Regions from separate parts of the Micromonospora sp. LA-10 genome, predicted to be linked through region 2. Evidence: riboswitches for the same ligand, from Rfam matches in the RefSeq annotation. Region 2 holds a riboswitch; the other holds the start of a gene.
The links. Region 2 has a riboswitch for thiamine pyrophosphate ahead of thiE (thiamine phosphate synthase). Riboswitches for the same ligand answer to the same signal wherever they lie in the genome.
Positions count from the first base shown of each region.

Region 1: another riboswitch for thiamine pyrophosphate. It lies ahead of ACSDG8_RS24360 (ECF transporter S component); the one in region 2 lies ahead of thiE (thiamine phosphate synthase).

Region 1 is NZ_CP195710.1:5,154,519-5,162,302, reverse strand. Features, by position in the region: gene ACSDG8_RS24380 (acyl-CoA dehydrogenase family protein) at 1-961, opposite strand, end outside; gene ACSDG8_RS24375 (DUF6328 family protein) at 1,069-1,569, opposite strand; gene ACSDG8_RS24370 (sugar isomerase domain-containing protein) at 1,660-2,409, opposite strand; gene ACSDG8_RS24365 (alpha/beta fold hydrolase) at 2,406-3,242, opposite strand; TPP riboswitch at 3,319-3,425, shown strand; gene ACSDG8_RS24360 (ECF transporter S component) at 3,501-4,091, shown strand; gene ACSDG8_RS24355 (ABC transporter ATP-binding protein) at 4,189-5,622, shown strand; gene ACSDG8_RS24350 (energy-coupling factor transporter transmembrane component T family protein) at 5,619-6,419, shown strand; gene ACSDG8_RS24345 (MauE/DoxX family redox-associated membrane protein) at 6,487-7,077, shown strand; gene ACSDG8_RS24340 (TlpA disulfide reductase family protein) at 7,112-7,660, shown strand; gene ACSDG8_RS24335 (ABC transporter ATP-binding protein) at 7,657-7,784, shown strand, end outside.
Region 2 is NZ_CP195710.1:4,444,678-4,452,461, forward strand. Features, by position in the region: gene ACSDG8_RS21090 (class I SAM-dependent methyltransferase) at 71-676, shown strand; gene ACSDG8_RS21095 (ABC-F family ATP-binding cassette domain-containing protein) at 718-2,397, shown strand; gene ACSDG8_RS21100 (aldo/keto reductase) at 2,437-3,399, shown strand; TPP riboswitch at 3,564-3,675, shown strand; gene thiE (thiamine phosphate synthase) at 3,670-4,296, shown strand; gene thiO (glycine oxidase ThiO) at 4,290-5,420, shown strand; gene thiS (sulfur carrier protein ThiS) at 5,411-5,611, shown strand; gene ACSDG8_RS21120 (thiazole synthase) at 5,617-6,390, shown strand; gene ACSDG8_RS21125 (thiamine phosphate synthase) at 6,459-7,259, shown strand; gene thiD (bifunctional hydroxymethylpyrimidine kinase/phosphomethylpyrimidine kinase) at 7,256-7,784, shown strand, end outside.

The DNA of each region.
Region 1 (7,784 bases), 710 kb from region 2:
CGGCGCCGACGCACATCGCCGGCAGCGAGAGCCGGCCGGTGTTCAACGTGGTCAGCGCGATCTTCAGGCCCTTGCCCTCGCCGCCGATCACGTTCTCCTTCGGCACGAAGACGTCGTGGAAGCGGGTGAGGCTGTTCTCCAGGCCGCGCAGCCCGACGAAGGAGTTGCGCCGCTCGACGGTGATGCCGTCGCTGTCGCCCTCCACCACGAACGCGGTGATGCCGCCGCGCCGCCCGTCGCCGGCCGGCACCCGGGCCATCACCACGAGCAGGGTGGCGAGCGTGCCGTTCGTGGCCCACAGCTTCACCCCGTTGAGCCGGTAGCCGGTGCCGTCGGCGGTGGGCTCGGCGGTGGTGGCGAGCCGGGCCGGGTCGGAGCCGACGTCCGGCTCGGTGAGCAGGAACGCGGAGACCTCACCGGCGGCGAGCCGGGGCAGGAAGCGTTCCTTCTGCTCGGGCGTGCCGAACATCTTCAGCGGCTGCGGCACGCCGATCGACTGGTGCGCGGAGAGCAGCGCGCTCACGGCCGGGTTCACCGAGCCGACCAGCATCAGCGCGCGGCAGTAGTGCAGGTTGCTCAGCCCGAGCCCGCCGTACTTCCGGTCGATCTTCATGCCGAACACGCCGAGCCCGGCCAGGCCGTGGAACACCTCGTCGGGGATGCGCGCGTCCCGCTCGATCGCCTCGCCGTCCACCTCGGACCCCAGGTATGCGCGCAGCGCGCCGAGGAACTCGTCGGCGCGGGCCACCTCGCCCGGGTCGGGCCGGGGCCACGGGTCGATCAGGTCGAGGCGGAAACGGCCGAGGAACAACTCCTTGCCGAAGCTGGGCCGGTCCCAGGCCGACTCGCGGGCCGCCTCGGCGACCTGGCGGGCCTCCTTCTCGGTGACCTGGCCCGCCTCCGTGGGCAGCGGCCCCGCGCCGTCGGGGGACTCGGGCCGGCTGTTCTGTGTCGTGGTCACGGCTGCCTCCTCGTCGGTCCGGCTGCGTCGACGCGCTCGACGAAAACGACGCTACCCCCGGGTGTTACCCAGGGGTAGCGCCGTGTGCACGTCCGATTGGCGGACGGTCAGTCGGTGAGCGACTGCGGGGCGTCGTCCTCGTCGTCGATGTCGTCCTCACCCCAGTTGCGCCGGCTGAACGGCAGGATCGCCCAGAAGATCAGGAACCAGAGGCCGGTGAGCGCGCTGAGCAGGAACGCGATCGGCCGATCCAGTACGAAGTCGGTGACCAGCAGGACCGAGCTGACCATCGCGATCAGCATGAAGAACAGGCCGCCGGTGGCCATCCGGTGGGCGAAGCGGACCAGTTCCGGCTTGCGTCCCTGGCGGAACAGCGCCCGGTGGAACGCCACCGGAGAAATGATCATCGCGGCGGACGCGGCGGCGGTCAGCAGCGCCAGAATGTAGATGTCACGCTGGAACTCGGTGGTCCGGTCGAACCCGGCGCTGAACGGCAGCGTCAGCAGGAAGGCGAACAGGATCTGCACGCCGGTCTGCGCGACCCGCAGCTCCTGCAACAGATCGGCGAAGTTGCGCTGCCAGCGCTGCTTCTCGGATTCCTTCGACACTCGCGGACCTCCCCGGGAGACGGCACGGCCGGCGGGAAAACGCCCACCGGCGCACCGCCTGTGCCCGGTTCGGGCGATCGCGAAACCGGCTCAGGAGCCGCGGCGGATACGCCCCGCGTATCGTGCCTCCAGCTCGGCGTTGTGCTCGTCGCCGCCGGTGATGTTCGCGGACAGGTAGACCGGCGGACGCTCCCCCGCCGCGACCAGCCGGGCCACCACCTCGGCGACGATCTGCTGGGCCAGCAGCGCCGCGGTGATCGACGAGACCGCCCCCACCGCGCCGCCGCCCGGCAGCGGCAGCGTCGCGTCGCCGTACGGCGCGCCGTTGTCCAGCACCACGTCCGCGAAGTCGGCGAGCTTGCGGCCGGACGGGTGCCGCGACGTCATCCGCGCCGAGTGCTGCGCCGAGGTGATCGCCACCAGCCCGTGCCCGCGTTCCTTCACGATGGACGCGAACTCGACCATCGCGCCGTTCACGCCCGAGTTCGAGGCCAGCACGAACACGTCCTGCGGGCGGATCGGCGCCAGCTCGTAGAGGCGGTGCGCCACCTCCGGGTCGCGTTCCAGCTTCGGGCCGAGCACGCCGGCCGGGTCGCCGCCGACCAGCACCAGGTCACGCAGCGCGATCCGGTTGGTGGGCACCAGGCCGCCGGCCCGCCCGGCGATCTCCATGGCCAGCGCCTCGGAGTGCCCGGTGCCGAACGCGTGCACCACAGCGTCGGCGCGCAGCGCCGCCGCGATCAGGTCGGCCGCGTCGGCCACGTTGCGCCGCTGCTCGGCGGCCACCCGGCCGATCGTCTCCGTCACCACCGCCAGGTACGCCTCGGCGCTCACCGTCATGCCTCCTCCGTTCCTGCGCACCGGGCGAGGATCGCCTCGGCCAGCGGGCCCGGCGCCTCGTCCGGGATCCAGTGGCTGATGCCAGGCAGCGTCACGAACCGGTATTCGCCGGTGACGTGCGCGGCGCACGCCTGCGCGGCGGTCCGGCCGATCGCCACGTCCTTGTCGCTCCACACGAACGTGGTCGGCACCCCGACCGGGGCGACAGCCTTCATGTCCGCGCCGGTCATCGCGCGGTACCAGTTCAGCGCCGCCGTCAACGCGCCCGGCTCGCGCATCGGCTCGGCGTACCGGGCCATCGTGCCGGCGTCGCCCACACCGCTGAGCATCCGGCGCAACGCGGCGGCGTTCAGCGCCAGCAGCACCCGCTCCGCCGTACCGGGCTTGCGGAACAACGTGATGTAGGCGGACTTGATCTTCTGCCGCGGGTCGGTGGCGAGCGCGTGCCCCATCGCGGCCGGGTGCGGCACCGACACCGCGGTCAGCGTCAGTACCCGCTCCGGATGCGCCGCCGCCAGGCCCCAGGCCACGATCGCGCCCCAGTCGTGGCCGACCAGGTGCGCGCGGGTCACCCCGAGCGCGTCCAGCACGCCGGCCGCGTCGGCCACCAGCTCCGGAATCCGGTACGCCCCGACGTCCGCCGGCCGCGCGCCGGGCGAGTAGCCGCGCTGGTCGAGCGCGTACGTGCGCAGCCCGGCAGCGTGCAGCGCGGGCGTGACCGCGTCCCACTCGCCGGAGTGCTGCGGGAAGCCGTGCAGCAGCAGGACCGGGTCACCGCCCTCGGGGCCGCCGGCGCGTACCTCGAACGTCAGTCCCCGCGCATCCACCAGCATGATCGCCACCATACCGACACTCGCCCTGCTGGGCCGGGGCCCGTGGTCGGTGCTAGCGTCTGCGACGAGACAACTTCACATCCGACAGGGGAGCGCACAGCGCTGAGAGTGCGGGCCGGTGCCCGCAGACCCTCGAACCTGATCTGGGTAATGCCAGCGCAGGGAGTTCGGTCGACCTCCAGCCGCGTCGACGTCCGGTGACCACCGGGCGCGGCGTGCGTCTTCTCCTGGTTCACCTCGACGAACTGGGAGCCAACCGTGAACCACACCGACAGCAACCGCTGGCGTACCGTCGACATCGTCGTCGCCTCGATCATCGCCGTCACCTTCGGCGTCGTGTTCTGGGCCTGGGGCCTGCTCTGGAGCGCCACCGACGCGGCGTTCGCGTTCTTCCCACCGGCGCAGGCCGTGCTCTACGGCGTGTGGCTGATCCCGGCGGTGCTCGCCGGCCTGATCATCCGCAAGCCGGGCGCCGCGCTGTACTGCGAGACGGTGGCCGCGATCATCTCCGCCCTGCTGGGCAGCCAGTGGGCGGGCATCGTGATCCTCCAGGGCCTGATGCAGGGCATCGGCGCCGAGCTGGCGTTCGCGGCGTTCCGGTACCGCTCGTTCAAGCTGCCGGTGGCGGTGCTGGCCGGCGCGATGACGGGCCTCGGCGCGGCGATCTTCGACTTCGTCTACTGGAACGAGGCGTACGACTTCGCCTCCTACCGCCTCCCGTACGCGCTGATCACGATCGTCAGCGCCACGATCGTCGCCGGTCTGGGCGCGCACGTCCTCACCCGCGCGCTGGCGAACACCGGCGTGCTGGACCGCTTCCCCGCCGGCCGCGACCGAGCCCTGGTCTGACGCCCTCCATCGTGTTGATCATGAAGTTGGCGGCCGTTTCGGCACCCGTCATCGCCGTCAACCTCATGATCGACGGAGGAGAGGGGGTGGGTGGGCGGTGAGCGGGGTGGTGCTGCGGGGGTTCGGGTGGCGGCACGGGGGACGGAAACGCTGGGCTCTGCGCGGGGTGGATCTGCGCGTGGAGAGCGGCGAGCGGGTGCTGCTGCTCGGACCCTCCGGGGCCGGTAAGAGCACGCTGCTGGCGGCGCTGGCCGGGCTGCTGCCGGAGGACTCCGGCGAGCAGGAGGGCACCGTCGAGATCGACGGGCTAAACCCGCGCAAGGCCCGCGAGCGCGTCGGCATCCTGTTCCAGGACCCGCAGACCCAGCTCGTCATGGCCCGCTCCGGCGACGACGTCGCGTTCGGGCTGGAGAACCGGGGCGTGCCGGCCGACGAGATCTGGCCCCGCGTCGACGAGGCGCTGCACCGGGTCGGCTTCCCGTACCTCCGGGACCGCCCGACCGCCGCGCTCAGCGGCGGTGAGCAGCAACGGCTGGCGCTGGCCGGCACGATCGCGCTGCGCCCCGGGCTGCTGCTGCTCGACGAGCCCACCGCCAACCTCGACCCGGCCGGCGCCGCGCTGATCCGCCGGTCCGTCGCGAACGCGCTCGACCCGGACACCACGATGATCCTGGTCGAGCACCGGGTCACCGAGGCGCTGCCGCTGGTCGACCGCGTGGTGGTGCTGGAACCCGGCGGCGGGGTGCGCGCCGACGGGCCGCCCGATGCGGTCTTCGCCGCGCACGGCGACGCGCTGGCCGCCGCCGGGGTCTGGGTACCCGGCCACGTCGCGCCACCCCGGCACGCCACCACGGCGCCCGGCGACGTGCTGCTCACCGCGCAGCGGCTCGGCCTGCCACCCCGGCTGGCCTCCACCGACCTCCGGGTACGCGCCGGCGAGGCGCTCGCCGTCCTCGGCCCCAACGGGGCCGGCAAGTCCACGCTGGCGCTGCTCCTGGGCGGCCTGCTGCCACCCGCGACGGGGACCGTCACCGCGTCGGCGGAGCTGGCGGGGCGGGACGCGCGCACTCCCCCGCACCGCTGGCGGGCGCCCGCGCTGGTGCGCCGGATCGGTTCGGTGTTCCAGGACCCGGAGCACCAGTTCGTCACCGCCACGGTCCGCGACGAGCTGGCACTCGGCCCGCGCCGCACCGGTCAGCCCGAGGCAGCGGTGACCGCCACCGTGGACGCGTTGCTGGAACGGCTGCGGCTGGACCGGCTGGCCGGCGCCAACCCGTACACCCTCTCCGGCGGCGAGGCGCGGCGGCTGAGCGTGGCGACGGCGCTGGCCACCGCGCCCCGCCTGCTGATCTGCGACGAGCCCACGTTCGGCCAGGACCGGCGCACCTGGCTGGAGCTGGTCGACCTGCTGGCCGAGCTGCGCGACGCGGGGCACGGCGTGGTCACGGTGACCCACGACGAGGACTTCGTCGCCGCGCTGGCCGACCGGACGTTCGTCCTGGACCGCTCCCCCGCCGGGGCGTCCTCGTGATCAACGTCGAACCGGTCGCCGCGCCCGGCGCCCCGCTGGCCCGGCGCAACCCGGTGGCGAAGCTGGCCGCCGCGATGGTCTTCACGCTGATCCTGGTGGCGACGCTCGATCCGGTGGCCCCGGCTGTCGCCATCGCCGTCGAGCTGGCGGTGCTGCCGCTGTTCGGCGTCCGCTACCGGGTGCTGGCCCGCCGGGCCTGGCCGCTGCTCGCCGGTGCCGTCGGCATCCTCGTCACGCTGGTGCTCTTCGCCGCCGACCGCTCCGGCCCGGTGCTGCTCCAGGCCGGCCCGGTGCTGGTCACCGAAGGTGTGCTGGTCATGGCGCTGGGTCTGGTGCTCCGGATGCTGGCGGTGGCGCTGCCCGGCGTCGTCGTGTTCGCCACCACCGACCCGACCGACCTGGCCGACGCGCTGATCCAGAACGCGAAGGCGCCCGCCCGGTTCGCCATCGGGGCGCTGGCCGCGTTCCGGATGGTGCCGCTGCTGGAGCAGGAGTGGCGGATGATCAGCATGGCCCGGCGGGCCCGCGGCGTGGACGCCGGCCGCAACCCGGTGGCCAAGCTGCGGCTGTTCGGGTCCACCGCGTTCACGCTGCTGGTGGGCGCGATCCGGCGGGGTACCCGGCTCGCGGTGGCGATGGACGCCCGGGGCTTCGACGCGGGTACTCCGCGCTCGGTCGCCCGCCGTCAGCGCTTCGTCCTCGCCGACACGCTGTTGATCATCGGGGCGGCGCTGATCGCCGGCGCGGCACTGACGCTCAGCGTGCTGCTCGGCACGTTCCGCCCGCTGATCGGCTGACCCCCCGCCGATCAGGAGATCGACGATCTCCTTTCGTGATCGTGGTCAATATTGTTAGCCTGGCCCGGTGCTTGATCACCTGGACATCGCGCTGCGTTGCCTGATCGGCGTGGTCTTCCTGGCCGCGACGTTCGGCAAGGTCCGCAGCCGCGCGTCCTGGCGCGAGTTCGTCGCCTCGCTCGCCGCCATGCGGGTGGTGCCGACGCGGCTCGTCCCCGCCGTCGCCGGTCTGGTCGGCCTGGCCGAAGCCGCCGTCCCGGTCCTGCTGCTGGTGCCGCCGACCCGTCGGCTCGGCCACGTGCTCGCGGCCCTGCTCCTGGTCGCCTTCAGCATCGGGATCGCCGTCACGCTGGGCCGCCGGCAACGGGTTGCGTGCCGCTGCTTCGGCGCTACGGGCGCACCGCTCGGCCGGCGACACCTGCTCCGCAACGGCCTGCTGATCACCGCCGCGCTGCTGGGAGTGGCAGCCGCCGGCCCCACCGGCGAAGTGCCCCCGGCGGGCGTCGCCGTGGCCGCGGTGGCCGGCGCGGTGGGCGGGCTGCTCTTCGTGTGGTTCGACGACATCACCGACCTCTTCGTCGGCCAGCCTGCCGGGCCCGGCACCGGACGCCGTGGCGTGCCCGACAGAGGCGCCGGTGGACCAGTGACCCCGAGGTAGTCGAGCACTCCGACAAGCACGAAGGAGCAACCCCATGGCGTATCTCGCCGCTGCCGTCATCGTCGTCGGCATCATCGGCCTGCTGAACCTGATCCTCGCCGTCGGAGTGATCAGGCGGCTCCGCGAGCACACCGTACGGCTCACCGCTCTCGAGGCCGGGCACGGGCACAGCGACCAGATCATGCTCGGGGCCGGGAGCACCGTCGCGCCATTCCAGGCGGTCACCGAGGACGGCGTGACAGTCACCCGGGACGGGCTGACCGGGCGCACCCTCGTCGGGTTCTTCTCCCCGGACTGCACCCCCTGCCGGGAGCGCATGCCGCAGTTCATCCGGTACGCGGCCGAGCACCCCGGCGGCCGGGACCACGTCGTCGGGATCGTGGCGAGCGGCCGGGACGCCGCCGACGAGTACGTCGCCGCGCTGACCCCGGTGGCCCGGGTCGTCGTCGAATCCGACGGAGGGCCACTCTGCACCGCCTTCGGGGTGCAGGGCTTCCCGGCGATCGGCCTGATCGACGAATCCGGCGTCGTCGTCGCCAGCGGCTCCCTGATCGAAGACCTCTCGGCCCCCGTGGCCGGATGACCCCACCGGGCAGTGCGCCTGAGGCGGCCGATCGGCGGCGGTGGCCGCTGCTGGCCGCAGCCGTCATGGGCGCCCGCCTGGTCCGGCGCGGGGCGCTCCTGGCCACCACCGCCTACGGCCTTGT
Region 2 (7,784 bases):
CGAAGTGGCGTCCCACTCCGCCCACGACACCGTCGCCGGAACCGTTCCGGCCCGGTGCGACAATGCCGACGTGACCGGCGACCACTACTTCACCGCTGAGCCAACGGCCCCGGCCCGTCCGCGCGAGGTCGAGTTCACAGTCGGCGGACGGGACTACACGCTCGGCTCCGCCGGAGGCGTCTTCTCCGCCGGCCGGCTCGACCCCGGCACCGCCGTGCTGCTGCGCAAGGCCGAACTGCCGCACGCCGACGTCACCGGCGCGCTGCTCGACATCGGCTGCGGCTTCGGCCCGATCACCTGCGTCCTCGCCACGAACGCGCCGAAGGCCACGGTCTGGGCGGTGGACGTCAACGAGCGGGCCCGCGCCCTCACCGCCGCCAACGCGGCCCGGGTCGACGCCGCCGACCGCGTCCACGCCGTCGCGCCCGACGAACTGCCCGACGACGTCACCTTCACCCAGATCTGGTCCAACCCGCCGATCCACATCGGCAAGCCCGAGCTGCACGCCCTGCTGCTGCGCTGGCTGCCGCGGCTCACCCCGGACGGCGTGGCCTGGCTCGTCGTCGCCCGGCACCTCGGCGGCGACTCGCTGCACCGCTGGCTCGTCGAGCAGGGCTGGTCGGTCGAGCGGCACGCCAGCCAGAAGGGCTACCGGGTGCTGCGGGTCACCCGGTAATCCGGTGTCGTCCACCGGCCCCGCTCGGGCAGGATGCCCGCGTGGGATACGTGGACGTGGCAGGGGTCGGGCACATCCTCCCGGACGGACGGGAGCTGTTCGCCGACGTGTCGTTCCGCGTCGGCGAAGGCGCCAAGGTGGCGCTCGTCGGCCCGAACGGCGCCGGCAAGACCACGCTGCTGCGGATGGTCGCCGGTGACCTGCCGGTGAAGACCGGCGCTGTCGCCCGCTCCGGCGGACTCGCCGTGATGCGGCAGTTCATCGGCATGATCGGGGACGAGTCCACGCTCGCCGACCTGGCGCTCTCCCTCGCCCCGCCGGCGCTGCGCGACGCCGGGCGGCGGCTCGCCGAGACCGAGGCGGCCATGCGGGCGGCCGAGGTCCGCGGCAAGTACAGCTCCACCGCCGCCAAGGCCCAGCTCGCGTACGCCGAAGCGCTCGGCGCCTGGGGCGAGACCGGCGGGTACGACGCCGAGGTGCTCTTCGACACCGTCGCCACGATCGTGTTGGACCTGCCCTGGGACAGCGTCCGCGACCGGCCGGTACGCACGCTCTCCGGCGGCCAGCAGAAGCGCTTCGCGCTGGAACTGCTGCTACGCGGCCCGGACGAGGTGCTGCTGCTCGACGAGCCGGACAACTTCCTCGACGTACCCGGCAAACGCTGGCTGGAGGCGCGGCTGCGCGAGTCGGCCAAGTCGGTGCTCTACGTCTCGCACGACCGGGAACTGCTGGCCCAGACCGCCGACCGGGTCGTCGCGGTGGAAGGCGGCAGCGCCTGGGTGCACCCGGGCGGCTTCGCGAGCTGGCACGACGCGCGGGTGGCCCGCCACGCCCGCCTCGACGAGCTGCGCAAACGCTGGGACGAGGAGCACCAGAAGCTGCGCGAGCTGATGCTGATGTACAAGCAGAAGGCCGCGTACAACGACGGGATGGCGTCGCGCTACCAGGCCGCGCAGACCCGGTTGCGCAAGTTCGAGGAGGCCGGGCCGCCGCCCGTACCCCCGAAGGACCAGGACATCCGGATGCGCCTGACCGGCGGGCGGACCGGCAAGCGCGCGGTCATCGCCGAGCAGCTGGAGCTGGACGGCCTGACGTACCCCTTCGACCTGGAACTCTGGTACGGCGACCGGGTCGCGGTGCTCGGCGCGAACGGCACCGGCAAGTCCCACTTCCTGCGCCTGCTGGCCCGGGGCGGCACCGACCCGGAGCCGGGCAACACCCCCGTCGACGGCGCCGCCGCGCTCGCGCCGGTCGCGCACGGCGGCGTGGTCCGGCTCGGCGCGCGCGTGCGTCCCGGGCACTTCTCGCAGACCCACGACCGCCCCGAGCTGATGGCGAAGACGCTGGTCGAGGTGCTGTGGCGCGGCGACGAGCACCGGGCCGGCATGGACCGGCACGCCGCCATGGCGGCGCTGTCCCGGTACGAGCTGGCCGGTCAGGGCGACCAGCGGTTCGGCACGCTCTCCGGCGGCCAGCAGGCCCGCTTCCTGGTGCTGCTGCTGGAGCTGTCCGGGGCGACGCTGCTGCTGCTCGACGAGCCCACCGACAACCTCGACCTGGCCTCGGCCGAGGCGCTGGAAGCCGGGCTGACCGCGTTCGAGGGAACGGTGGTCGCCGTCACCCACGACCGGTGGTTCACCCGTACCTTCGACCGGTTCGTGCTTTTCCGGGGTGACGGCGACGTGGTGGAGACGCCGGAACCGGTCTGGGATGTGGGCTGAGCTGCTACCCGAGGGTGCGCCCCGGGGAGCGGGCATAGGGTGGATCTCGTGAGTGAGATGACCTATCGCCGGCTGGGCGACTCCGGGCTCGTGGTCTCCGTGGTCGGCATCGGCTGCAACAACTTCGGCCGCAAACTCGACCTCGACGGCACCCGGGCGGTCGTGGACGCCGCCCTCGACGCCGGGATCAACTTCTTCGACACCGCCGACATCTACGGTGAGCCGCAGGGCGCTTCCGAGGAACTGCTCGGCCAGGCGCTCAAGGGCCGCCGCGACGACGTGGTGGTGGCCACCAAGTTCGGCATGGACATGCACGGCGCGAACGGGCCGGACCACGACGCCCGGGGCGCCCGCCGCTACATCGCCCGCGCCGTCGAGGCGTCGCTGCGCCGGCTCGGCACCGACCACATCGACCTCTACCAGATGCACGAGCCCGACCCGGGCACCCCGATCGACGAGACGCTCGCCGCGCTCGACGACCTGGTGACCGCCGGCAAGGTCCGCTACCTCGGCAACTCCAACTTCGCCGGCTGGCAGATCGCCGACGCCGACTGGACCGCGTCGTCGCAGGGGCGTACCCGGTTCATCTCCGCGCAGAACCACTATTCGCTGGTGGAGCGCGGAGCGGAGGACGAGGTGATCCCGGCGTGCGAGCGCTTCGGCCTCGGCATGCTGCCGTTCTTCCCGCTCGCCAACGGGCTGCTCACCGGCAAGTACAAGCGGGGCGAGGCGCCCCCGTCGGGCAGCCGCCTGGCCGGTGGCGGCCGGTACGCCGAGCGGCTGGCCGCAGCGCGCTGGGACGTCATCGAGGCGATCGAGGCGTACGCGGCCGAGCGCGGAATCAGCATGCTCCAGGTGGCCATCGGCGGCTTGGCGGCGCGTCCCGCCGTGACGTCGGTGATCGCCGGCGCCACCACCCCCGACCAGGTGAAGGCGAACGCCCAGGCCGGAACATGGCAGCCCACAGAAGAGGACCTGGACGCCCTGGACGCCATCCTCTAACCCCCCACCCCCTCTTCGCGCGCGCCGATCTTGCAGTCGGGGCCCCTCGGATGTCTGGTTCGTGGCATCTGTCGGGGCTGGAACTGCAAGATCGGCGCGCGTTGCGGTGGGACGAACGTTACGGGGGGCTTCCGTACGGGCGGGAGGCGTCGTACGGTAGGCCGCAAGTGACCCACGGGAGCCCGGTGCGGACCGGGCTGAGAGGGGGGCTGGGAGCCCCCGACCGTTGAACCTGATCCGGGTAATGCCGGCGCAGGGAGGAGCGTTGCCGTGCTGTCCCTGGGACGACTGCATCTCATCACCGACACCCGGCCGGGGCGTGACCCGCTCGCGGTGCTGCGTGCCGCCCTGCCGGTGGCCGGCGCCGAACTCGTCGTGCAGGTGCGCGTCGAGGACGACGCGACCGACCGGGAGGCGTACGAGCTGGCCCGGCTGGTGGTCGACGCCTGCCGGCCGTACGGGGCGCGGTGCCTGGTGAACGACCGGCTGCACGTGGCGCTCGCGGTGGACGCCGCCGGTGGCCACGTCGGCGCGGACGACCTGCCGGTGGCCGCCGCGCGCCGGGTGCTCGGCCCGGACGCCGTGCTCGGCGCGACCGCCCGGGAACCGGTGGGTGCCCGCGCGGCCGTGGACGAGGGCGCGAGCTACCTGGGTGTGGGCCCGTGCCACGTCACCACCACCAAGTCCGGCCTGCCGGAACCGATCGGCCCCGAGGGGATACGCGCGGTCGCGGAGGCGGTGACCGTGCCGGTGATCGCGATCGGCGGGGTGACCGCCGCGAGCGTGCCGGCGCTGCGGGCCGCCGGGGCGTACGGGGTGGCGGTGGTCGGCGCGCTCAGCCTGGCCGCCGATCCCGCGCACGCGACCGCCGAGCTGATGCGGGCGCTGACGTGTTAAGAGGGGGCCCTTCCTCTACCGGAGGCGTTAACAGGGGGCCCTTCCTTACCGACGTGGCGGTGGTGGGGGGCGGGCCGATTGGGTGGGCGATCGCGTGGCGGTGCGCGCAGCGCGGACTGCGCGTGGTGGTGCACGACGACCGGCCCGGGTCGGGCGCCTCGTCGGTGGCCGCCGGGATGCTGTCGCCGGTCGCCGAGGCGTACTTCGGTGAGCGCGAGCTGACCGCGTTCCTGGTCGATTCCGCCGCACGCTGGCCCGGTTTCGCGGCCGAGCTGGCCGAGGCGAGCGGCGTCGACATCGGGTACCGCACCGAGGGCACGCTCGTCGTCGGGCTCACCGCCGACGACCTGGCCGAGGCGGGGCGGCTGTGGTCGTACCAACAGGGTCTCGGACTGCCGATCACGCCGCTGCGGCCGTCGGAGCTGCGCGACCGCGAACCGGCGCTGGCGCCGCGTGTGCGCGGCGGCGCGGTGGCCCCCGGCGACCACCAGGTCGACCCGCGCCGGCTGGTCGCCGCGCTGCGCACTGCCGCGGAACGGGCCGGTGTGGAGCTGCGCCCGGCCCGCGTCGGCGCGTTGTCCGAGGTGGACGCCCGGGTCACAGTGGTCGCGGCCGGCTGCGGCGCGGCGGCGCTGACCGGCCTGCCGGTCCGCCCGGTGAAGGGCCAGGTGCTGCGGCTGCGCGCGCCGGGTGGCGGTCCGCCGGGCTTCCGGCACGTGATCCGGGGGTACGCGGACAGCGAGTCGGTCTACCTGGTGCCCCGGGACAGCGGTGAGGTCGTCCTCGGGGCGACAGTCGAGGAGCGCGCGGACACCGAGGTGACCGCCGGTGGCGTGCTGACACTGCTGCGCGCCGCGGCGGAGCTGGTGCCGGAACTCGTCGAGTACGAGCTGGCCGAGGCCGTCGCCGGGTTGCGCCCCGGTACGCCGGACAACGCGCCGATCATCGGGCCGCTGCCCGGGCGACCGGGCGTGCTCGCCGCGACCGGGCACCACCGGCACGGCATCGTGCTCACCCCGGTCACCGCCGACCTGGTCACCGAGCTGATCGTCACCGGCGAGCCGGATCCCGCGCTCGCCCCCTTCACCCCGGACCGCTTCGGGAAGGAGCGCACGTGGAACTGATCGTCAACGGCACCGGCCGGACGCTGCCCGAGGGCGTCACAGTCGCCGAGGTGGTCCGCACCGTCACCGACCGGGAGCGCGGGCTCGCGGTGGCGGTGAACGGCGAGGTGGTGCCGCGCGGCGGCTGGTCGGCGAGCGTGCTGCGCGACGGCGACCGGGTCGAGGTGCTCAGCGCCACCCAGGGCGGGTGAGCAGCATGTCCACGTTGGAGATCGGCGGGGGCGAGTTCGGCTCCCGGCTCATCCTCGGCACCGGCGGCGCGGCGAACCTGCACGTGCTGGAGCAGGCGATCCGGGCCTCCGGCACCGAGCTGGTGACGTTGGCGCTGCGCCGGGTGGACACCACGCCCGGCGGGTCGGGCGGCCTGCTCGACCTGGTGGATCGGTGCGGCGTACGGCTGCTGCCGAACACGGCCGGCTGCCGTACCGCTGTGGAGGCGGTGAAGACGGCGCACCTGGCCCGGGAGGCGTTCGACACCGACTGGGTGAAGCTGGAGGTGATCGGCGACGAGCGCACGCTCCTGCCCGACGGGGTGGAGTTGCTGCGCGCCGCCGAGGAGCTGGTGGCGGACGGGTTCACAGTGCTGCCGTACACGTCGGACGATCCGGTGCTCGCGCGGCGGCTGGCGGACGTGGGCTGCGCGGCGGTGATGCCGGCCGGGTCGCCGATCGGCTCCGGGCTGGGCATCGGCAATCCGCACCACATCCGGCTGATCCGGCAGGCCGTCGACGTGCCGGTGGTGCTCGACGCGGGCATCGGCACCGCCTCCGACGCGGCGCTCGCGATGGAGCTGGGCTGCGACGCGGTGCTGCTCGCCAGCGCCGTGACCCGGGCCGCCGACCCGGTGGCGATGGCCACGGCGATGCGGTACGCGGTCGAGGCGGGCCGCCTGGCGTACGGCGCGGGCCGCATCACCCGCCGCTTCCACGCCCAGGCGTCCACCCCGGACGACGGACGACCCGACCTGTGACCGCCGCCCACGTCGCCGCTCCCGGCGTCCGCACCCCCGTCGCGGGCGATCTTGGTACGAAGTCGCCCCTGGGAGGGCGGCCGCGTACCAAGATCCCCCGAGGGCCGACCGGGATCGTGGTGTTGACCGATCGGCGGGTGGCTCGGGGGGCGCTCGTCGACGTGGTGGCGGGGGCCGTGGGTGGGGGAGTGCGGTGGGTGGTGCTGCGGGAGAAGGATCTGCCGCGCGCCGAACGCCTCGCCCTCGCCGTCGAGCTGCGCGCGATCCTCGCCGAGGCGGGCGGCACGCTCGTCGTCGCCGGACCCGATCCGCTCGACGGGGACGCGGTGCACCTGCCGGCCGCCGGCCCGTACCCGCCGCCCGCCGTCGGGCTCGTCGGCCGCTCCTGCCACGACACCGCCGAGCTGGCCCGGCTCACCACCGAGCACTACGCCACGCTGTCCCCGGTCTACGAGACGAGAACCAAACCCGGCTACGGCCCACCCCTGCACCCCGACGGCCTACGCGAGCTGATCGCGGTCAGCCCCGTGCCGGTGCTGGCACTGGGCGGCATCGAAACCACAGCTCAGGTCACCGCATGCGTAGAGGCAGGCGCAACAGGAGTAGCAGTCCTGGGCGCGATGATGCGCGCGGATGACCCGAGAGAAACCGCCACCACGCTGGGCAGAGCTTTCGAAGAGGCGGCCACCCGTGTGGCGCGCCCCCACCCGGCAGACACCGACGGAGGCCCGCACGCGACAGGGCGGCGGCCGACCGTGCCCACGGAGGGATCAAGCCTGACCGCCCGGAGTGGGCACGGTCGGCCGCAGCCCCAACCGCAACCACCGTCGGCCGCAGCCTTCACAGCAACCACCGGAGAAGACAAGTGACGCCGAGAACAGTTCTCACAGTGGCAGGATCCGACTCCGGAGCAGGAGCAGGCATCCAGGCCGACCTCAAGACGTTCGCCGCGCTCGGGGCGTACGGCACCAGCGTGCTCACCGCCGTCACCGCGCAGAGCACCAGGGGCGTGGACGCCGTACTGCCGCTGCCGCCGCAGACCGTGCGCGAGCAGATGGACAGCGTGCTCGGCGACTTCGACGTCCGCGCCGTGAAGACCGGAATGCTCGGCACCCCTGCGGTCGCCGACGCGGTGGCCGAGGCGGCCCGCGCCGGGCGCCTGCCGCACCTGGTCGTCGACCCGGTGCTGGTCGCCACCAGTGGACACCGGCTCGGCGTGGTGGAGGCGGTCGAGCGGCTCCTGCCGTACGCGGAAGTGGCGACACCGAACTGCGCGGAGGCCGCGGCCCTCACCGGAGGCCCGGTGGGCACCGTCGAGGAAATGGTGGCAGCGGCCGAGGCGCTGGCGGCGCGCGGCCCGGCGTTCGTGGTGGTGACCGGCGGCGACGTGGACG